Regions from separate parts of the Proteus faecis genome, predicted to be linked through region 2. Evidence: predicted binding sites of a transcription regulator. Region 2 holds the regulator's gene; each other region holds the start of a gene.
The links. The regulator PurR, encoded in region 2, represses purine synthesis genes. The targets are predictions, from matches to a motif close to CANGCAAACGTTTGCNTG.
Positions count from the first base shown of each region.

Region 1: cvpA (colicin V production protein) is a predicted target of PurR. The motif match lies at 3,047-3,064, and genes of this name have one in related genera.
Region 3: guaB (IMP dehydrogenase) is a predicted target of PurR. The motif match lies at 2,658-2,675, and genes of this name have one in related genera.

Region 1 is NZ_JASVWV010000015.1:7,725-15,858, forward strand. It holds gene QSH13_RS15645 (TIGR01777 family oxidoreductase) at 1-137, shown strand, start outside; gene QSH13_RS15650 (UbiX family flavin prenyltransferase) at 251-832, opposite strand; gene purF (amidophosphoribosyltransferase) at 952-2,469, opposite strand; gene cvpA (colicin V production protein) at 2,500-2,991, opposite strand; gene dedD (cell division protein DedD) at 3,177-3,827, opposite strand; gene folC (bifunctional tetrahydrofolate synthase/dihydrofolate synthase) at 3,817-5,115, opposite strand; gene accD (acetyl-CoA carboxylase, carboxyltransferase subunit beta) at 5,108-6,070, opposite strand; gene QSH13_RS15680 (DedA family protein) at 6,240-6,941, opposite strand; gene truA (tRNA pseudouridine(38-40) synthase TruA) at 6,966-7,850, opposite strand; gene QSH13_RS15690 (aspartate-semialdehyde dehydrogenase) at 7,850-8,134, opposite strand, start outside.
Region 2 is NZ_JASVWV010000001.1:192,981-201,114, reverse strand. It holds gene punR (DNA-binding transcriptional activator PunR) at 1-492, shown strand, start outside; gene purR (HTH-type transcriptional repressor PurR) at 519-1,544, opposite strand; gene cydH (cytochrome bd-I oxidase subunit CydH) at 1,812-1,895, shown strand; gene sodB (superoxide dismutase [Fe]) at 2,031-2,609, opposite strand; gene QSH13_RS00910 (sulfite exporter TauE/SafE family protein) at 3,143-3,958, opposite strand; gene QSH13_RS00905 (Grx4 family monothiol glutaredoxin) at 4,350-4,691, shown strand; gene rnt (ribonuclease T) at 4,815-5,453, opposite strand; gene gloA (lactoylglutathione lyase) at 5,548-5,955, opposite strand; gene QSH13_RS00890 (DUF1289 domain-containing protein) at 6,140-6,379, shown strand; gene slyA (transcriptional regulator SlyA) at 6,831-7,259, shown strand; gene QSH13_RS00880 (outer membrane lipoprotein) at 7,559-8,026, opposite strand.
Region 3 is NZ_JASVWV010000003.1:25,858-33,991, forward strand. It holds gene guaA (glutamine-hydrolyzing GMP synthase) at 1-1,029, opposite strand, end outside; gene guaB (IMP dehydrogenase) at 1,131-2,597, opposite strand; gene xseA (exodeoxyribonuclease VII large subunit) at 2,767-4,149, shown strand; gene QSH13_RS05740 (TonB-dependent receptor) at 4,265-6,508, opposite strand; gene QSH13_RS05745 (S9 family peptidase) at 6,679-8,134, opposite strand, start outside.

The sequences.
Region 1 (8,134 bases), on a different contig from region 2:
TAGTGATGGGAGAAAGTGCTACATTGGTGTTAGGTGGACAGCAAGCGATACCTGAAAAATTACTCAGTGCTGGCTTTGAATTTCGTTACCCACACTTAGAAGAGGCACTAAAAGATATTATTACCACAGGAAAATGATCTCTTTTTCTATTCTCAATAGTTGGAATAAATACTCTACTGAATAGATGCTCTAAATAATTCAAGATGCAACGTTGTTGACTACGTTGCATCTTGAACTATGACGAATATCTTTAGCGAGCAGGCTTATCCCCTTCCCACCGTTGAAATAAGTCATCAGGTAAATCAATCTCAAACTGATCAAGCACACGATTCACAGTTTGATTAACAATATCATCAATAGTTTTAGGCTGAAAATAGAATGCAGGTACAGGTGGCATAATAACAGCACCTAGTTCAGATGCTTGTGTCATCAATCGTAGATGCCCTAAATGAAGTGGTGTTTCACGCACACACAAGACTAGTTTACGCCCTTCTTTAAGTACAACATCTGCTGCACGAGTGACTAACGTATCTGTATAACTATGAACAATACCTGATAGACTTTTGATAGAGCAAGGTAATATGACCATTCCATTGACACGAAATGAACCAGAAGAGATAGATGCCCCAATATCGCGATCGTCATAAATCACATCCGCTAAAGCATAAATATCTTTCAGCGAATAATCGGTTTCTAATGAAATAGTACGGCGTGCAGCTTGGCTAATCACTAGATGGGTTTCAACTGATGGCACAGATTTTAGTATCTCTAATAAACGTATACCATAAATTGCACCGCTGGCGCCGGTTAGCCCAACTATCAGCTTTTTCATTATAATCCTCAGAATATATATCTTTATTAATCATTATGATGATTAACCCTCAAAAAACAAGCGTCGATGCAGAACACACTAGCATCGACGCTTTATAAGGGAGATATTTTACCGAAAAATTAGCCTTCGTTATAGATTTCCAAATTTTCTATTTCATTCTGATCACGGATCTTATGTTCATCATCACGACGTAGATTTTCTAAATAATCCAAATAATCTTGGTCAATATCTTTCGTAATATAAACACCGTCAAATACAGAACATTCAAACTGATTAATATCAGGATTCTCTTCTTGTACCGCAGCGATTAAATCAGTGAGATCTTGGAAAATAAGTCCATCAGCACCAATTAATTTACGAATTTCATCCACCTCACGTCCATGCGCAATAAGCTCATTGGCATTTGGCATATCAATGCCATACACATTCGGGAAGCGAACTTCTGGCGCAGCTGAAGCAAAATAGACTTTCTTCGCACCCGCTTCTCTTGCAAGTTCGACAATTTGCTCTGACGTTGTACCACGTACAATAGAATCATCAATCAACAGAACATTTTTATCACGAAATTCTGCGCGATTTGCATTCAGTTTACGTCTCACTGACTTACGGCGCTCTTGCTGACCTGGCATAATAAAAGTACGACCAACATAGCGATTTTTGACAAAACCTTGGCGATAAGGTTTATTGAGAATATGCGCAATTTCTAAGGCAATATCGCAAGATGTTTCAGGAATGGGGATCACAACATCAATCTGTAAATCATCCCACTCTTTGGCAATTTTAGCGCCTAATTTCTGCCCCATACGTAAACGTGCATTATAAACCGAAATTTTATCGATAAAGGAATCAGGGCGAGCAAAATAAACATACTCAAATAAACAAGGAATTAACTGCGGATTTTCGGCACATTGGCGAGTAAACAGTTGCCCTTGCTCTGTGATATAAATCGCCTCACCCGGCGCAACATCACGTAAGAATTCAAAACCTAAAGTATCAAGCGCAACACTTTCAGATGCGACCATATATTCATGGCGACCATCATCTAAAGTACGTTTACCCAATACTAACGGACGGATACCAAAAGGATCACGAAAAGCCAGTAAACCGTGACCGATGATCAAAGCAACACAAGCATAAGCACCGCGGAGTTTTTTATGCATTGCTGCAACGGCTGCAAAAATATTATCAGGCTCAAGCGGGAAATGGTCAAAACGGTCTAATTCATATGCCAATACATTAAGCAGGATTTCAGAATCAGAGGTGGTATTGATATGGCGACGCGCTGTTTCAAATAATTGGCGACGTAATAAATGCGCATTGGTTAAATTACCATTATGCGCCAACGTAATACCAAAAGGGGAATTCACATAAAAAGGCTGCGCTTCTGATGCACTAGAACTACCCGCTGTTGGATAACGGACATGCCCTATCCCGATAGTACCTTTTAAACGCAACATATGACGGGTTTCGAACACATCTTTAACCAGTCCGTTTGCTTTACGAAGACGGAAACCATTGTTACCGTCTATCGTTGCAATGCCTGCTGCATCTTGACCTCGGTGTTGTAACACCGTTAACGCATCATAAATTGATTGGTTTACTGGATTAGCTCCAGCGATACCGACAATACCGCACATGAATAGATCCTCATCAGCCAGACGGAGAGGTTATATTCTCTCCGACACGAAACTTGACGCATTTTGTAGGTAGTCAAAGAACCACCTAATAATATGGTTGAATTGAGGAATAAGTTCAGAACGTTGCCAATCAGCGCTATCTGCCATAGGCGTAAACGCGCCTAAAACAAAAAGTAATGCTGAAACTATCAGCACGCCTCTTAAAGCCCCGAAACAGACCCCCAATACACGATCTGTACCTGATAACCCTGTGCGTTGAACAAGAGAGCTAATCACATAATTCACTACAGCACCGACAATCAGTGTCGCAATAAATAACGTGACTATTGCAATCCCGTTACGAACCAGCTCATCTTCAAACCGGGTAAAATAGACGGCAAGATAAGGATAAAACTGACTAGCAACAAAGAAACCACAACCCCAGGTGATGAGTGACAATGCTTCACGAACAAAGCCACGGATCAGGCTGACTAATGCGGAAAAACCAATAATGGCAATGATGGCGTAATCTATCCAGACCATAAATTTTTTATCCAATAATGATGCTCCGCATTAATACGGAAGCATTCTAACAGAAAACGAAAACGTTTGCGTAATGCTAATTTTCGCTAATTTCAAAATAATTTACGGCGATATGAAAAATCATAATCGCCGCAATAAGTTAACGCTTTGTTACATCACTCATCTGATGACTCGTTTAGAAAAAATTAAGGCTTATATGCTCTTACCTCACCTTGTAACCCAGTAAGCTCTTTTAAATGAGGCAAAATAGCCTGTAATTCTGACTTAGATGCACTAGGACCAATGTAAATTCGAGTTACTTGTCCTGCAACTGGGCGAGCGGGTACGGTATATACTGGATAACCTGAGAAATGCATTTTCGCAATAATTTCTTCTACCTTCGCCGCATTTTTCAACGCACCCAATTGAACAACCCAAGCCTCACCTTTTGGTGGCTTAGTTTCTTGCACTGGCGGTGTGGATGGTTGTACCGGTGGCGTAACCACAGCAGGAGGCTCTGGTGTAGGGGTTGGTTGTGGTGATGGTTCTACTGGTGTAACAGGTACAACAGCAGGTGATTCAGGGGTTGTAACGGCAGGTTGCTCAACGCCAGTCACTGCTTCAGAAATCATACCTTCAGATGCACCTTCTGATGGAGTCGAAGGCACAGAGGTTTGCTCTATCGGGGCGATAGATTCTATTTCTTGCTCATCACCTGGTTTGGGTACTAAAGGAATAGAGGCGAACTGGTCTTCGTTATATTTCTTATCGCCGTCGAGTAGAGCAGGTAAAAAAATAACCCCTACTGCCACCAATACAACGGCACCGACTAAGCGATTTTGAAATTTACTTGCCACCCACACGCTCCTTTTCCAAAAGTTCCATTACATGTGCGACTGTATGAAATGAACCACAAACCACAACAATATCGTTAGGTGCAGCATCAGAGATGGCTTGTTGCCATGCATTTTCAACACTATCGAATACCATTGGTTTCTCAAGATGCTGAGCTAACACCTCAGCAGAAGCACCACGAAATTCATTAAGTGGAGCAACATACCAATGATCAGCTAATGGTGTTAAGCACGCTAATGTTCCTGCAATATCTTTATCGCCCAGCATACCAACAACAATACGTACTTGAGTATCAGATTTTTTCGGTAATTGTGATAATTTTTCCGCTAAATATCCTGCAGCATGAGGATTATGAGCCACATCAAAGATAACCAGAGGATGTTGCGAAATTACCTGAAAACGCCCCGGCAATTGAGCACGAGACATACCTTCAACAATACTGTGCTGTGTTATTGCTTGGCTGATTTTATCATCAGATTGGAGTAAGCAACGAATAACACCCATTGCAGTTGCAGCATTGGCTAGCGGAATATTAGGGATTGGTAATGCATCAAATTCACAGTCAACACAATGCCAATGCCAATGCTCACCTTCAATAGCAAAAGACCAATCTGCTCCTCGGCGAAAAAGCTTAGCTTGTTTTTCATTAGCAACTTGGGCTATGGAATGAGGCATATCCGGTTCACCTACAACAGCATAGTGATTGGATCGAAAAATACCAGCTTTCTCGTGACCAATATGCTCCCTATCGGCACCTAACCAATCAGTATGATCGAGGGCAATACTTGTAATAGCAGCAACGTCCGCATCAACGATATTTGTCGCATCTAACCGACCACCTAATCCTACTTCAAGAATAACGACATCAAGTTGTGCTTGTTGAAATAACTTCAGCGCAGCTAAAGTGCCATATTCAAAAAAGGTCAGCGAAATATCGCCTCTAGCTTGTTCAATTTCTGCAAAAACTTCGCAAAAAGCACTTTCGGAGAGCTCTTTGCCTTGGATACGAACGCGTTCTGTATAACGAACAAGATGAGGGGAACTATAAACGCCGACTTTCAATCCTGATGCCATCAAGATTGACTCTAGCATATGACAGGTTGTGCCTTTTCCATTTGTACCTGAGACAGTAATTACCTTAGGTGCGGGACGTAACACGTTTAATACTTTTCCTACCTTGCCTACTCGCTCTAACCCCATATCAATGGCACTGGAGTGTAAGTGTTCAAGATAAGAAAGCCACACCGACAAAGGCGATGTGGCTTTAGGAGCAGTTATGATATTAGACATCTTCTTTTTTATTCGTTTCGATGTTAATTTCTGGCTCGTTGTCTGTAGACTCAATTTCATCAGCAATCATTTCTTCACTAATGATTTCATCTTCATCTTCGACTAAATCATACTGAGTCAGCTTAGCCAGTAATTCAGCTAGCTCATCACGCATTTCAGGGCGGCGAATAATCATATCAATCGCCCCTTTTTCTAACAGAAACTCACTACGCTGGAAACCAGCAGGTAGTTTTTCACGTACTGTTTGTTCGATAACACGAGGACCAGCAAAACCAATTAGTGCTTTAGGTTCAGCAACGTTGATATCACCTAACATTGCAAGACTTGCAGAAACACCGCCCATTGTAGGGTCTGTCATGACGGAAATATAAGGTAAGCCACGCTCCTGCATTTTTGCTAATGCTGCACTCGTTTTTGCCATTTGCATTAATGACATCAGCGCTTCTTGCATACGAGCGCCACCACTTGCAGAGAAGCAAACTAATGGACAGTTATCTTCTAGTGCTTGTTCAACAGCACGAACAAAACGAGCCCCCACAACAGAAGCCATTGAACCACCCATAAACGCAAATTCAAAGGATGCAGCAACAACTGGCATCTTTTTCAGCGTTCCTTTCATAACAACTAATGCATCTTTTTCTTGCGTTTGTTTTTGAGCAGCACTAATTCTGTCTTTATATTTTTTAGAGTCGCGGAATTTTAGAATATCTTTAGGTTCTAATTCGCTACCTAATTCTGTAGTGCTTCCTGTATCAAGGAAAGTCTCAAGGCGACGGCGCGCTGAAATGCGCATATGGTGATCACATTTAGGGCAAACCTCTAAATTACGCTCTAATTCTGCGCGATAGAGTACCTGCCCACAGCTGTCACATTTAGTCCATACTCCTTCTGGAATATTGGCTTTACGTGAACTTGTGATAGTGCTTTTGTTTAGAATTTTTTCAATCCAGCTCATTAATGGACCTTTTCGTCTGAATCTGACCTTCGCCAGTAAAATTATTGTTAGCGTATCAACCACAATACACTGGCTGTGTGGTTAGCAAAGTTTATGATGATACCGCTTACTGAATTTCAGCGCATCTCTTTATTATGGCTATTCTACGGCAAAAACTTGTGATAACTGCTCAAACCTCTTTGTTATCACTTTCTTTCTTCGCTTTTGCACTCGCTCTGCGATGGCGTAAGATCTCAATAACGCCCGGTAAAATAGAAATAACAATAATGGCAACAATTAGCAATTTTAAGTTCTTTTGAACTATATCTAAGTCACCAAAAAAGTATCCTGCATAAGTAAATAGCAGTACCCATACAATTGCCCCAGTAACATTATAAAAGGCAAAGTGACGATATGACATTTTACCCATTCCTGCAACGAATGGTGCAAAAGTTCGGATAATCGGCACAAATCTTGCCAAAATTATTGCTTTACCACCATGCTTTTCATAAAAAGCATGGGTTTTATCTAGATATTCACGACGGAAAATCTTTGAATCGGGCTTACTAAATAGTTTTTCACCAAAAAGTCGCCCAATAGAATAGTTAACAGCATCCCCTAAAATGGCAGCACAAAGTAGCAGTAAAACAATAATATGAACATTCACATCATTAGTTTCTAGTGAAGCTAAAGCGCCAGCAACAAATAATAAGGAGTCTCCGGGTAAGAAAGGCGTTACCACCAACCCTGTTTCACAAAAAACAATCAGAAACAAAATGGCATAGACCCATGTACCATATTGTGCAACAAGCTCCGCTAAATGCGCATCAATATGTAAAATAAAATCAATTAGAAACTTAATTAAATCAACAAATTGTGTTAATATTTCCATAAATCCTCAGAAAACTGGGTGTCTTTATGATTGAGATATTTCAATAGGATTATCCGCTAAAAATAGTGGACCCATTGCAGGTTTTGGTAATTCAAAATGATCAGGATAATCGACAGAGACTAAATACAATCCATTCGCTTTAGCTGTTGCTGCCGCTTTAGTTCTGTCTTTTAAAGCTAATAATTCAGCCATCCAAGTAATATCCTGATTGCCACACCCTATTTCTAAAAGGCTGCCAACAATATTTCTCACCATATGATGAACAAATGCATTCGCTTTAATATCCACAACAACATAGTCACCATATCGAGAAACATTGACATGCATAACATTACGCCATGGCGTTCGCGATTGACATTGAACCGCTCTAAAAGAAGTAAAATCGTTTTCACCAAGTAAACATTGCGCAGCTTGGTGCATACGTTCAGCATCTAAAGGATAATGAAAATGTGTCACTCCAGATGACAAAATAGCAGGACGATAACGATGATTAAAAATCACATAGCGATAACGTCTTGCCGTTGCGCTAAAGCGAGCATGAAAATCATCAGACACAGTTTTGACCCAACGTACAGCAATATCCGCCGGTAAATGAGTATTAACCCCCATAGTCCATGCGGGATCTTTGCGGTGCGCAGTTGTTTCAAAATGGACAACTTGCCCCGTTGCATGGACGCCAGCATCAGTTCTTCCCGCACAAAACACAGATATAGGCTCATTAGCCACCTGTGAAAGAGCTTTTTCTAACCGTTCTTGCACACTGCGCACTTCATTTTGGCGTTGCCAGCCATAATAGCGGCTACCATCATATTCAACGCCTAAAGCAATTTTGATTGTTGTGCTTTCAGAAGTAACCGCTGACTTAGTCAAGGGTTGTTCTGTCACTTCAGCACTCACTTGCGCATTCATTAGTAAAACTGCTCCTGCACTAATTGCTCTGCCACTTCAACAGCCATTAATGCCCCACCAAAGCGCACGTTATCTGCTACTGACCAAAATTGTAAAGCTTCTGGCATACCATAATCATTACGGAAACAGCCTAAATTTAAACTCACATTACCAGATGCATCAGTGACTTGAGTTGGAAAGTCATTTTCATCACTGATATTAAGATCTTCATTTTCTTGTAATGTTTCACGCGCTTCATCACTTCCCATTGGACGTGACGTTTCTAATTGTACTGACTGTGCATT
Region 2 (8,134 bases):
GTTAATGGTCGTGTCGATTTAGCTATTGGTGCAACAAGAGCTTCACCCATTGGTGAACGTTATAGTTTTCGAGATATGGGATTTATGCCTTGGCGTTGTGTTTGTCATGTTGATCACCCTTTAGCGAAAGCACAACATCCACTAACGGATGATGAAATGCGACCTTATCCAAGTTTATGCTTAGAAGATACATCACGCAGTTTACCAAAGCGTGACACATGGGCGCTAAATAATCAACGTAGAATGGTTGTACCGACATGGGATATGGGGCTTGAATGCTTATTAGCTGGATTATGCGTAGGAATGGTACCTTGGCACCGTGCTGAACCTTTAATTGAACAAGGTACACTGGTTACTTTACAGCTGGCACAGCCATTGCCAGACAGCCCATGCTGCCTGACGTGGGTCGATAAAAGTGAATCGCCTGCTTTGACATGGTTGTTAGATTATCTTGGAGATAGCCAAACCTTAAATGAGGAATGGCTTCGCTAGAAATCAGATAACTGGATAAATAAGAATTAACGGCGGTAGTCGATAAAAGGACCATCGGCAACTGAACGGCGCTCAACTAATCGCGGATGAACTTCGATTGTTTGGGCGTCTTCGCGTTTATTGACGATGCGATCAAGCAACATTGATAATGCCATTTGACCTAAACGCTCTTTTGGCTGATGGACGGTTGTTAGCGCTGGTGTAAAATAACGTGCATTACGAATATTGTCGTAACCCACAATGGAAATATCTAAAGGAACACGCAGACCAAGTTCATCTGCAGCGCAAATTGCGCCCATTGCCATGACATCACCACCACAAAAAACAGCAGTAGGGCGATGTTTTTGATTTAGCATTTGGTACATAGCTTTATAACCAGATTCTGGTTCAAAGTCACCTTGTACAATCCATTCATCTTTTACTGTGATTTTTGCTTCTTCCATGGCTTTTAAGAAACCTTGTAAGCGACCACCACCTGTATTCCGTTCTAATGGACCAGGGATAATACCAATATCACGATGACCTCGCTCAATAAGGTAACGACCTGCGATATAACCACCATGTAAAGCGTTATCGATAATGGTATCTGTAAAGTCACCACGCGCTTTGCCCCAATCCATGACAACCATTGGAATATTACGATAGCCTTCTAAAAGAGTCAGAAGGTGATCGGGATATTCAGAACACATGACTAATAATCCATCAACACGTTTTTGTGCCAGCATGGCTAAATACGCTTTTTGCTTATCAAGATTGTTATGTGAGTTACATAAAATCAGGGTATAGCCTTTGCTATAACAACTATTTTCAACTGCTTCAATCACTTCAGCAAAGTAAGGAGCTTCACTGGACGTGGCTAACAGGCCTATAGATTTTGTGTGATTGACTTTTAAGCTACGCGCAACGGCACTTGGCGAATAATTTAATTCTTTTATAGCGGCCCAAACTGCTGCTCGTGTGTTCTCAGCAACAAAACGGGTTTTGTTGATCACATGAGAAACAGTCGTGGTTGATACGCCTGCGCGTTTTGCCACGTCTTTTATTGTTGCCATGGTGTGGAAAACTCCTGACCTTCATTGGTCTCTTTTATCTAATTTTATGGTTTAACTGCCAGTATAGTCATACATAGGGCAAACACTGGCAATAATTTAGCGATTAGCTGTGAATTTTGTATGATCTAGCTCAAAAGTGAAAGTATTAATCAATGTTATAAATTGTGCACTAGTCGCTATTTTAACAAATTCTGATATGTAATAATAATTAACCATGACAAGGTTATGGTTAATTATGTGTATTATAATCATTTTGAGGGAGAATAGATGGATACGGATCTGAAATTTGGTTTGAGTACAGCAATAGCAGCGCTGGTTATGATTGTTATTTTTTCTACTCTGCTTTTCTAATCATGTTTTAATAAGTACTCGATTAATTTAAGTAATAGATTATCGAATACTGAATATAACAAAGGGCTCAAGGCCCTTTGTTATTATGTCATCAAAAATGAATTTTACTCATTCACCTTTGATTATCACACTAAATTAAGCAAGGTTAGCTTCAACAAATGACCAGTTAACCAATGCCCAGAACTCTTCTAAATATTTAACGCGTGCATTGCGGTAGTCGATATAGTAAGCATGTTCCCATACGTCTACAGTTAACAGAGGTTTGTCTGTGCCTGAAACAGGTGTTGCAGCATTTGATGTGTTAACAATCGCAACTGAACCGTCAGCTTTTTTAACTAACCAAGTCCAACCTGAACCGAAGTTTTTTGCTGCAGCATCATTAAATTGCTTTTTGAATTCTTCAAAAGAGCCAAATGCTTTGTTGATAGCTTCAGCAATTTTACCTGTTGGTGCGCCACCTGCATTTGGTGCTAAGCAGTTCCAGTAGAAAGTGTGGTTCCATACTTGTGCAGCGTTATTGAAAACACCACCATCAGTAGACTTGATGATTTCTTCTAAAGATTTACTTTCTAAATCAGTACCTTTAACTAGGTTATTTAAATTAGTTACATAGGTTTGGTGGTGTTTGCCGTAGTGATATTCTAAAGTTTCTTTAGAGATGTGTGGTTCAAGAGCATCTAACGCATAAGGTAATTTTGGTAATTCGAAAGACATTGCGTACTCCTTTAAACTATCTATTTCGGGTTTTGTGCCTGAAATCATTCCATCAAAATTATTTGAATCGATAGAATGAGGCAAATGAATAACTAAGTTGTTACTATTTTGCTAATTATTTTAACAAAAATCTGCTGAAATAACAGCTAAATATCTTTTATCTATAATTATAAGCTATATAGATTAATTATACTCATAAGAGTATATCCCTCTTGCCTACACGTAAAGTAGCAAAATGGCATTTATAATGAGAGAAGTAAAAAGTACAAATTTCATTCTGTTATGTGGTTATTAGACTGGCAAATAAAATGGGGGGCAGTTCTGGATTGGCAACAAGACATGGTTTTTAAAGCTAAAAATTGTAACTAAAATAAAATATTTATAGTTATGTTAGGCTGTTATTATGTTGTAATTATGATTTCTCCTTTGAAAAGAGTTGGTTTAACTAGGAATTACCTTTATTTTAATTAGCATAGGCCTTGTTTGTAATTCCTAGAAATTATCCTCAAAAAGCTTATTTCATTAACAAGTTATTATTCCATAATAAGCGTATATATCATTTTCACCACGACTAAGAATAGAAATAATGCAAATATTTGGCGAACTCTTGGGATAGGAAGTCGATAAGCGACTTTCACACCGATAGGTGCGAAGAGAATGCTGGTAATACTTATTCCGATAAAGGCAGGTAAATAGATAAAGCCTAAGTAATAGTCATTAATATTTGTTTGACCCCACCCATAAATAATACCCATTATAGTCCCGATAGAGGCAATAATAACGCCGATCATTGATGATGTCGCAATGCATTTACGGGTATTAAATCCCCAATGACTTAAAAGAGGAATGGTGATCGTACCACCTGCAATACCAATAAAACTGGATATAAAGCCAATCAAAGAGCCGCCACTTGTTAACGCTGGTTTTGAAACAGTAGGATCTTTCACGTTTTCAATACGTTCCGCTTCTTTCTTTTTAGTTAATAATCCATAGATGGTATATACCATGAAAATACAGAACACGATTTGTAATATCGTATTTGACATTTTTTGTACCAGAAATGTCCCAACAAGCATACCGATGATAGTGCCGATAGATAATAGAGGAAATTGCTGCCATAAAATGGCTTTGTGTTTGTTATGAGAATACGCTGAAGATGCTGTAGAAAATATAATGACAGAGAAGGAGGTAGATAAGGCAATTTTCATCACCATATCTATTGGAATAGCTTGTTGACTCACAACATACATTACTACCGGAACAATGATTGCACCGCCTCCTATGCCAAGTAGCCCAGCAAAAAAGCCAGTGATACATCCTACTAAAAGAAATAGCAAAATCATGTCCATAATAGTTAATACTCATCAGGTTTTATAACAAACCTATCTATATACATTATATCCTTTTAAGAAGGTAGCGTTTTATCTTAATGTATAAATTATGAAATCTAATGTATTGGTTTTGATGTAAAAGTTGCTTTTTTTCTTCTTTAATATAAAGGATAGTTAGTGATTATGTCGGCGGTAAGATGAAGCACAGTCATAACCATCTGTAACGTATTGATTTATTTTTTATGTATCATGCGTGTTTTTTTATCAGTAATTTCATAGTTTAATACCAACTTATTGTTTTATATCGATAACTAAACTTATATAGAGGTTTCTAATATAAAGTGGTATTCTTCTTTCATGTTTTCCCCTATAAAGCATATCGAATATAAAAGGCTGTAAGGACTTACAAATGACGACTATTGAAAAAATTGAACGCCAGATCAACGAAAACCCAATTATTTTATACATGAAAGGTTCACCAAAATTACCAAGTTGTGGTTTTTCTGCTCAGGCAGTTCAAGCTATCTCTGCTTGTGGTGAGCGTTTTGCGTATGTTGATATCCTGCAAAACCCAGATATTCGTGCAGAATTACCAAAGTATGCACACTGGCCAACCTTCCCACAATTATGGGTAGATGGTGAATTAGTCGGTGGATGTGACATTATTTTAGAAATGTATCAGCGCGGTGAATTACAGAAGTTACTAAAAGAGACTGCTGATAAATATCGTGGTGAAGAAGAAGCACAGTAATTAATTTTTTATCGTTTCGCTATTGAAACGTATAAAAATAATCAGTTCTTCAAGAAAAAGCCAGTTCATTAGTGTGAACTGGCTTTTTCTATTATTCATATATGTATCAGCAAAATTATGGTTTCAAGGTGTAGGCAATGGCCATCCACCAAGCTTTTTCCAGCGGTTAACTAATTCACAAAAAAGTAATGATGTGCGATTAGTATCATATAACGCACCATGTGCTAATTTGCTATCAAAGGGAATACCAGCAGTGATACAGGCTTTAGCTAAAATTGTCTGTCCTAATACTAATCCACTTAAAGCCGCAGTATCAAAAGTGGCAAAAGGGTGAAAAGGGTTACGTTTTAATCCAGCACGTTCAGCTGCTGCCATTACAAAGCTGTGATCAAAATTTGCATTATGAGCCACAATAATGGCGCGATTACAATCTGCATCCTTCATTCCTTTACGCACCATTTTAAAAATGGCATGAAAAGCTTCATATTCACTGACTGCGCCACGTAAAGGGTTGGTTGGATCAATACCTGTAAATTCTAAGGCTGCCGGCTCTAAGTTAGCCCCTTCAAAAGGTTCAACATGAAAATGTAATGTGTTATCAGGTTTTAGCCAACCTTGTTCATCCATTTTTAATGTAATAGCGGCGATTTCAAGCAAACCATCTGTTTTCGCATTAAATCCACCTGTTTCAACATCAATAACTACAGGGTAGTAACCCCGAAAACGGTTACAAAGCTTATTGGGATTATTTATATCAGGCATTAAGTTGTACTTATCCGATAAAAATAAAATATCGGAAATTGATAATCAGTAAGGCCAGAAAGATAACATCTGTATCTTTCTGGTTTTAATAAAATTAGTTACCTAGAGCGTGACTTGCACTTTTATTTTCGATGAGCTCGATTTTATATCCATCAGGATCTTCAACAAAAGCAATAATTGTTGAGCCACCTTTTACTGGGCCTGCATCACGGGTAACATTACCGCCAGCTTGGCGAATGGCTTCACAGGTTGCGGCAACATCATCTACACCTAATGCCACATGCCCAAAAGCGGTTCCCATTTCGTAGCTATTTACACCCCAGTTATAGGTTAATTCGATAACTGCACCAGTGCTTTCATCACCATAACCAACAAAAGCTAACGAGTATTTATATTCCTCATTCTCGCTAGTGCGTAGAAGTTGCATACCTAAAACCTTGGTATAAAAGTCGATAGAACGTTGTAAGTCGCCCACACGGATCATGGTATGAAGTACTCGCATATAAACCTCTTGTGTTTTTTAATGATTAAACCCTACAGATAAACTGATGGCGGGGTACTATAACGCGTTAAAGCCCTAAAGTTCAATTTTACTACGCCTTTAACAGTTCAATAAACTATGTTGTGCAGTTAATATCTCTATTAACTATACTCTATTGTAACAAACAATAGGGAGGGAAAATCAAATGCAGGAACAATTAGAATTTTTTGATATTCCTAGCCCTTGTATTGGGCGTTGTGAAATGAATATGCAAGGATATTGTGTTGGCTGCTATCGCAGCCGTCAAGAGCGGTTTAATTGGTCAACAATGAATCAACAACAGAAAAGAAATATATTACGGCTTTGTCAGCAACGTTATTTAAGGTCATTAAAAAAAGTGGGTTCTGCAATTGAAAAAGAAAATAAACAACTCAATTTATTTTAAATGTTCTATTTATTTTTTAATATTAAAATAATAATTAACTATCTTTTTAATTCATTATTGTTATTTATTGTAGTCATGTGGTTTATTATTTTTTCTTTATTAATGTAAGGTTGCAATTTTAACTTATTACCAGACCACACTACTTTTAATTGGCTGATTATCAATGTGTTTTTTTTGTTTCGGATGTTGTCTGTAAAATAATAATTATTATTATGTAAAAAAATATAGATTAGTTTTTATAACAAGGTTATTCTTTATGAACTTTCGTGGCTAGAAAGAAATGGTTTAATTATGTCTGGAAAATAATTACTTATCTAATAAATAGGATATATAACTACATTAGTTATTAAAGGTAATGTTTTAATTAAAAAGAATAGGTAAATACTGTATTAAAAATGAATATCTAAACTTTGTAATAAGTTGACTGAAAATGCTAATTAAGGAGAGATAAGTGGAATCAACATTAGGAGCTGATTTAGCGCGTTTAGTTCGATTATGGCGTGCTTTAATTGATCATCGTCTCAAACCATTAAAATTAACTCAAACCCATTGGGTTACTTTGTACAATATCAGCCAATTACCTCCAGAGCAGTCACAAATCCAATTGGCAAAAGCAATAGGAATCGAACAACCATCTTTAGTAAGAACCTTAGATCAACTGGAAGAGAAAAAACTGATATGTCGGCATACATGTGCAAATGATCGTAGAGCAAAACGTATAAAATTAACAAAAGAATCTGAGCCTTTTATTAATGAGGTTTATGCTGTTATAGAAAAAACGAGACGAGAAATATTAGGTGGTATTCAACTAGAGGAAATAGAAAGACTAATAAGTACAATCCAAAAACTAGAAAAAAATATAAATAGGTTACATGACTAACAATTTCAAGTTTAATATATATTCTATTTAAATAATATTAATTATATGATGATAACTATACTCTCAATAATCCAATATTCAGCTAGATAACAAGTGAATGAGTCACTAGGAGCAAAATATGTAACTAGTGCGAGTAAACGATATCAATAATACTGAAGTTTGACGAGTATATAACAAAAATCATTATATATTCCTAATTATAGGAACTAGATTATATATTCGTTCTCTCTTTAGATTACTTATTATTGGATCATAAAATAAAACAGGCAACTTTAATGTTGCCTGTTTTTTGTTGCTAATTAGCGAGGAGAAACAGTTAAGTTATTTCCGTTACCGATAACTGCAACACGTTGACCTTGACGATACACGGTATTATCTGCTTTTTGAACGATAGCGACGGTTTTACCACTATCTAAACGAACTTCAATTTGAACACCTTTAGTCGTATTTAAAGCACCTTGTGCTTGTTGTCCTGCCATACCACCTGCAATTGCACCAGCGGCTGTTGCTAAGTTACGACCTGTTCCTCCGCCAACAGTGTTACCTAACATACCGCCAAGAACGGCACCACCGATAGCACCTAAAATATTTTCATCGCTACCCGCTTGAATATTCACTGCACGTACAGAAACCACTGTACCATAAGTAATATTTTGAGCTTGTTTGGCTTGGCTTGCAGTATAAGTGTCACCGGATAGTGAATTTGTATTCACACAACCAGTAAGTACAGTCATTGTGAAAAGGCCAATAAGTAAATGCTTAAACATAGTCACTCCTAAAGAAAACCTGAGGTAAATTGCTCAGATTATACCAATGTTATCTATTATCAGTTATAGCTTGTTTTTTGCGTATGTCGAGACTGATTTTAATAATAT
Region 3 (8,134 bases), on a different contig from region 2:
TTCAATCACATCAGGATAGATAGTACCTTGTGCTAACCATTTAACTTGTGGCTGTTTAACGGCTTCTTCATCAAAGATTTCAATGAATGTATGACCAATGATTTTGCGTTTTTTCTCAGGATCGTTTTCGCCTTTTAACGCAGTTAAGAAACGATTTTCTGCTTCAACATGGATAATATTTAGGTCAAATTTACCTTTAAACATTTCCATAACTTGTTCTGCTTCATTCAGACGCAATAAACCGTTATCAACAAACACACATGTTAAACGCTTACCAATTGCACGGTTTAACAGTAATGCAGTCACTGAAGAATCAACACCACCTGATAACGCTAAAATAACGTGATCATCACCAATTTGCTCTTTTAAACGAGCAACGGTATCTTCAATAATTGCGGCAGAAGTCCACAGAGCATCACAGCCACAAATATCTAAAACGAAACGTTTTAAAATCGCTAAGCCTTGATGAGTATGTGTAACTTCTGGATGGAATTGAACACCATAAAAGCGTTTTTCTTCATTGGCCATAATAGCAAATGGGCAAGTTTCGGTGCTAGCTACTGTCACAAAGTCTGATGGAATAGCAGTAACTTTGTCACCGTGGCTCATCCACACATCTAATAATGGTTTGCCATCTTCGCTAACTGAATCTTGAATATCATTGAACAGTGCACAAGTTTCACGAATTTCAACTTGTGAATAACCAAATTCACGCTCACCAGAAACTTCGACGTCGCCACCTAATTGCATCGACATCGTTTGCATACCATAACAAATTCCTAATACAGGAACGCCTGCATTAAAGACATACTCGGGTGCTCGAGGACTATTGTCTTCTGTAGTACTTTCAGGGCCACCAGACAGAATAATACCATTAGGATTAAATTCACGAATTTGTTCTTCTGTAACATCCCATGCCCAGAGTTCACAATAAACGCCGATTTCACGGATACGACGAGCAATAAGCTGCGTATATTGTGAACCGAAATCAAGGATAAGAATGCGATGATTATGGATATTTGCTGTCATTTGTGGTGAATTCCAAAACAGATAAAGTCATAAAGTTGAAAGGCTTGCTAATTTATAATTAAAACAAGGTAATAACTAAAACAAGCCTTTCTCGGGATAAATTACATGCCTAAACGATAGTTAGGTGATTCTTTCGTGATAGTCACATCATGAACATGGCTTTCTTGAATACCAGCACCACTGATACGGACAAATTCAGCTTTGGTATTCAACTCTTTAATTGTTGCGCAGCCTGTTAAGCCCATGCATGAACGTAAACCACCCATTTGTTGGTGAACGATAGTTTTCAATAAACCTTTATAAGCAACACGGCCTTCGATACCTTCTGGTACTAATTTGTCTGCTGCATTATCAGTTTGGAAGTAACGATCTGATGAACCTTTAGACATTGCACCTAATGAACCCATGCCACGATAGGATTTATAAGAACGGCCTTGGAACAGTTCGATTTCGCCCGGAGATTCTTCAGTACCTGCAAACATTGAACCAACCATAACACAAGCCGCGCCTGCTGCTAATGCTTTTGCAATATCACCAGAGAAACGAATACCGCCATCTGCAATAACAGGAATGTTGCGATCTTTCAGTGCTTCTACTGCATCTGCAATAGCGGTAATTTGCGGTACACCAACGCCTGTTACGATACGTGTTGTACAAATTGATCCTGGACCAATACCTACTTTAACTGCGCTTACACCAGCATCAGCTAATGCTAAAGCACCTTCTGCAGTTGCAACATTACCACCAATAATAGGTAAGTTAGGATATAAAGCACGAGTATCACGAATACGTTGTAATACACCTTCAGAATGACCGTGAGAAGAGTCAATCAGTAAAACATCTACACCAGCCGCGACTAATGCTGCCACGCGCTCTTCATTACCTGCACCCGCACCAACAGCTGCACCTACACGTAAACGACCGTGTTCGTCTTTACAAGCATTAGGTTTACGTTCTGCTTTTTTGAAATCTTTTACTGTGATCATACCTTTCAGGTGGAAGTGGTTATCAACCACTAACGCTTTTTCTACACGTTTTTCATGCATTTTTTGCATAACGATATCGCGTGCTTCACCTTCTTGTACCGTAACTAAACGTTCTTTAGGTGTCATTACCGCAGTAACGGGTTGGTCTAAATCAGTAACAAAACGAACATCACGGCCAGTAATAATACCAACTAATTCGTTATCATTAGTCACAACAGGATAACCCGCAAAGCCATTGCGTTCAGTCATTGCTTGAACTTCACGTAAAGAAGTTTCCGGTGTTACGGTGATAGGATCAGTGACAACACCACTTTCATGTTTTTTCACGCGACGAACTTCTTCAGCTTGGCGTTCGATAGACATGTTTTTGTGGATAAAACCAATTCCACCTTCTTGAGCTAATGCAATAGCTAAAGGGGCTTCAGTCACAGTGTCCATTGCAGCAGAAAGCATAGGAACATTTAGGCGGATTGTTTCAGTCAGTTGAGTAGATAAGTCGGCAGTATTAGGAAGAACAGTGGAGTGTGCAGGAACTAACAAAACATCATCAAATGTAAGTGCTTCTTTTTTAATTCGTAACATAGCAATATCTCACCAAGGCGGCTTTTAGGAAATAGAAAATATTGCCGCGGCATTATACACACCGAAATCGGTTGCTTCTAGCTTTTTTTCAAAAATTTTATTGACCCTACCACTAACTTAGGTAGTATCAATCAATTAAGTCTTTGTTTTAAAATTTGATCTGGCTCACATGACACTACCGATAAACAATAATATTTTTACTGTTAGCCGTCTAAATAAGACCGTTCGCCAGTTATTAGAAATGGAAATGGGTCGCATTTGGATCAGTGCTGAAATTTCCAATTTTACTCAGCCCTCTTCTGGTCACTGGTATTTTACGTTAAAGGATACTAATGCCCAAATTAGAGCTGCGATGTTTCGTGGGCAAAATACTAAAGTAACTTTTCGCCCTCAGCATGGTCAGCAAGTCTTAGTTCGCGCAACAATTACCTTGTATGAACCACGAGGCGATTACCAATTGATTGTTGAAAGTATGCAACCAGCTGGTGACGGACTTCTACAACAACAATTTGAACTATTAAAACAAAAACTCAGTGCAGAAGGATTATTTGATGCCATTTACAAAAAACCGTTGCCATCACCAGCAAAACAAATCGGGGTCATCACATCTTCAACGGGTGCAGCATTACACGATATTTTAAATATTCTTCGCCGTCGTGATCCTTCATTACCTGTGCTTATCTACCCTACTGCTGTTCAAGGTATTGAAGCGCCTATGCAGATTGTTCATGCCATCGAACTTGCTAATCGCCGTAAAGAGTGTGATGTTTTAATTGTTGGCCGTGGTGGTGGTTCATTAGAAGATCTCTGGGCGTTTAATGATGAACGTGTTGCTCGTGCTATTTTTGCCAGTGAAATTCCAATTGTGAGTGCAGTTGGTCATGAAACCGATGTGACCATTGCTGATTTTATTGCCGACCTTAGAGCACCAACCCCCTCTGCTGCGGCAGAACTCATTAGTCGTAACAAACTTGAGCTATTGCGCCAATTACAATCGCAACAACAACGCCTCGAAATGGCAATGGATTACTATTTAGCGAAAAAACTTCGTGCAATAACACAGCTCCATCATCGTTTGCAGCAACAGCATCCTCATTTACGCCTTGCTCGTCAGCAAAATGTATTAGCTTCCACACAACAGCGTTTAGTTTCTAGTTTTCAACGACTATTTCAAGCCAAGCAACATCAACAAATACAACTACAAAAACGCCTTAACTACCAAGAACCTAGCTCCCAAATTCAGGCATTACTTCGTCAACAACAACTGTTGATTTACCGTATGCGAGAAAGTATTTCACAACAGTTATCTCGTCAACGTGAACAGTTTGCAATTAGCTGTTCTCGATTAGAAAGTGTGAGCCCTCTCGCAACACTTTCTCGCGGTTACAGTATTAGTGAAACAGTGTCTGGAGAGGTGCTGAAAAATACTAAACAAGTAAAAGTGGGTGATCCACTAAAAACCCGTGTTGAAGATGGCTGGATCACTAGTGAAGTAGTTAAAACACAAAAAATAAGAACAAAACGTAAAACAACCACTAAAAGTGATAATTAACCTTCATTGCTGATTTAATTTCATACAAAAGAAAGACGGCATCAAAATCATATTTGATGCCGTCTTTTATTATTTATCTATTCAGATGGTATTTTTAGATAATTATCATTGAATACTAAAAACGCACTTCTCCTGCAAACAAGTAACTTCTACCGCGAGCGGTCTGTGTGTTAGCCCCCGGATCTTGCATAATTGGTGATGAATTACTTCTATCAAGTGCATTAGAATAATTTTTATTCATTAAATTATGCACAGCAAATTTCAATGAGACATTTTTATTAATTTGATAATTACTGTAAACGTCAATTATCGTTGGGATTTTTTCTTGCTCTACCATAGGTACTATACCTAAATCGTAGTCTATTCCTTCCGGTGCAGATTTACGTGATTTACCTGTTATTTGGATCACTGTGCCTAATTCTAATGACCGGTCATCAAAGAAGCGAACACCAGTATCAATAGTGGCATAATATTTAGGAAGTTCTGAAGCCGGAGTTTGTCCAAAATCTAAACTCGCAATTGATGTGGGTTGTGAAGTGCGTTGATCACTATAGGAAAGGTTAGCGTAAAATATCCCTGCATCATAATTAGCTTGTAACTCATAACCACGCAAAGTCACAGGATCGATACTGTTAGTATGAAGATGAATATTACCATCATTTTCCATATTGGCGTAGTCATCCAATGTTAGTGAATCATCCGCTCTACAACGGATCCCTCCTTTACACACGATAAAAGATTCACTAGAAATATAATTTTTGATCTTGGTGTGATACCACAATCCTTTAAATCGTAAGCTATCCCCTTCAATAATTAAATCAGGACGATAACTATTAAATCCAAGTTGGAATGTATCAGCCTTTTCACTCTTTAAATATGGGTTCATTGACGCACCACCTTCATTGGCAAAGAAGATCTCTTGTGAAGTTGGCGCTCTCATAGTGTAAGCATAACTTGCAAAAGGCTGAAATTCAGGAATAATTTCAGCTGCAATTAGCATTCCCGGCTCCCAATTTCTATCATGGCGATTAAGATCCATTGCACCTTCAGGGAAACACGCATCACGGCTAGCACACGCCGGTTTATGTCCTTTTATATTGTAATCCACATAATTTAAATTGAGATCTAACGTATAAATGTCATATTCAAATTTCATTTGTGAAAAGAAGCTGGTTAAATTATTTTTCCCTTTAGGTGCAAACGCGTTATTTTCAACCATATTGTTTGCTTGCCAAGCATCTGTCGATGGGGCAATAACGCTACGTTTATATTCTGTAAACATTAACTTTGAACCTAATGTAAATGCCATATCTAATTCACCATAATTAAAACGACTAGTATTTTTAGCCACTAATGAATCAGAGATATTTTCTGCATTTGCATTACGCAAGCTCATTAAAGAATCACCTTCAAATTTTTGAGATGCTTGGCTGTGACTTAAGCGAATTTCACTATCAAAAAGGTCATTTAATGGCGTATAGCGATATTTTGCATAATAATCTTTGGCATCAATTTTACGCCTATTAAAATTATTATTATAAAATCGACCACTTAATTCTAATTCATGAGAGTCATTAGGTTTAATATTAATTTTCGCCAATTCTGAATGTGGTTTTTGATTAAAGTGTTTATTAGTGGCAAATTCTTCACTATTAAATCCTGCACCATTCTTATAAGACGATTCTATTTTATGTCCACTTAAAGCAAGCATTGCGCCAACTGAACCATCATCATTAAATAGGGAACGTTGCCCAGCAAAAGCAACCATACCGTTATAACCTAGACCATTCGTACCACCAGCAGCTTTACTTCTTACTCCCCATGAATTCCCTTTAAATAAAACATCTTCTACACCAATAGTTTTAAAGTTAGCGCTACCTGCCAAGGCATTGATGCTATTTTCACCATCTTGTTGGCCTCGCGAAATATCCACTTGAACAATAAAGTTTGGGTCAAGCATGCTATTAAATTGGTTATATGGTTGGCCGCCATGGCTAATTTGACTAGGTGATGTGCTATATGTTGTTTGTGTGACACCATCCACCATCATATTCACACGCCCAAAACCACTAAGCCCGCGAATATTGACACTAACGCCCGGTTGACTTACATCCATTTGAGTATACGTTCCTGGCGTTGAACGTAATGCTTGTTCTACAGATTCAAGATTATTAATTTCACCAATAGCGCTATAAGCCCCCGGTTTTCCCAATGCTTTTTGTTCTGGTGTTTCTTTTTGTGCTGATGAAACTTTTAAGCTACTAAATTGAACTGCTTTATCTGTTTCAGATGCGATGACAAAATGATTAACACCCGAAAATAAAATAAGAGTGCTAAGTATTTTCCTTGTAACTTTCATAATAAACCTATTCTTTATTTTTATTTAAATAGGCTCACGTTGCTTTATATAAATATAAAGTGATTAAACTAGAAAATATTATTATTGTTATATTCGTTTTAAATAATAGCACTGTCCCTCTTAAAGAGAGACAGGCTAAATTATTAAACTGATTTATTATACCGATTATTCTATTTTATATTTTGAGTTTTAAAATAGACGTCAGGCTGTTCTAACATCAGAATAAAGGCATATTCTTTTGCTGTATCACGTAAACGATTAAAACGTCCTGATTTGCCACCATGCCCTGCACTCATATTAGTATCAAGCAATAGTAGGTTATTATCTGTTTTTAATTCACGTAATTTAGCAACCCATTTTGCAGGCTCCCAATATTGTACTTGTGAGTCATGTAATCCTGTTGTGACTAATAAATGAGGATAGTCCTTAGCAACCACATTATCGTATGGGCTATACGATTTTAAGCGGAAATAAACTTCTTTATCCGCAGGATCCCCCCACTCTTCATATTCCCCTGTTGTTAAAGGAATTGAAGCATCGAGCATTGTTGTCACAACGTCCACGAATGGAACTTGAGATACCACACCACGGTATAATTCTGGTGCCATATTCACAACGGCGCCCATTAATAATCCTCCCGCACTGCCTCCCATTGCATAAACATGTTTAGGTGCTCCATAACCTTTGGCAATTAGGTATTTAGTGGCATCAATAAAGTCAGTAAAAGTATTAACTTTATGTTCCATTTTACCTTGGTTATACCAACGCTTACCTAATTCACCACCACCACGCACATGCACAATCGCATAAACAAAGCCTCTGTCTAACAAACTTAAACGAGGTGAGCTAAATGAAGGATCAATGCTACTACCGTAAGAGCCATAGCCATAAATTAAGATAGGGTTTTCACCTTTCTTAAATAAATCTTTGCGATAAACCAATGATACAGGAACTTCAACACCATCTTGTGCTTTTACCCAAATACGCTCACTTTCATACAGATCGCGTTCAAAGCCTTTTACTTCTTGTTGTTTAAGTAACTGCTTTTGATGCGTTTGCATATTCCATTGATAAGTTGAAGACGGCGTTGTCATAGAAGTATAACCAAAGCGAAGCTCTTCGCTATCTGCTTGCGGGTTAAACCCTAGCCATGCCATATAAACAGGATCGTCAAACGTAACATAAGTTGATTGACCTGTTTTCCAATCAATCTGGCGTAATAACACGAGACCTTGTTTTCTTTCTTCAACAACCAACCAGCGATTAAAGAGATCAAAACCTTCTAAATCGACATCTTTTTGTGGTGCAATAACAGTTTCCCAAGGCTTATCGATTGACGCGGTTTTATAAAGGCCAAATAGTTCACTCTCATGATTCGAACGAATATAGAATTCGCCATTGAAATGCTCGATATCATATTCACGCCCTTCTTGACGAGCAGAGAAAACAACCATCGGTTTTTCTGGCGCATTTGCGTCAATTAAACGTGATTCTGAGGTTGTTGAACTTTCAATAGAGACCAGAATGTAATCTTCAGATTTACTTTTACCCATCCATGTATAAAAGCGATCATCGTTTTCTTCGAAGATTTTGACATCTTGTTTACGATCAGTGCCATATTGATGG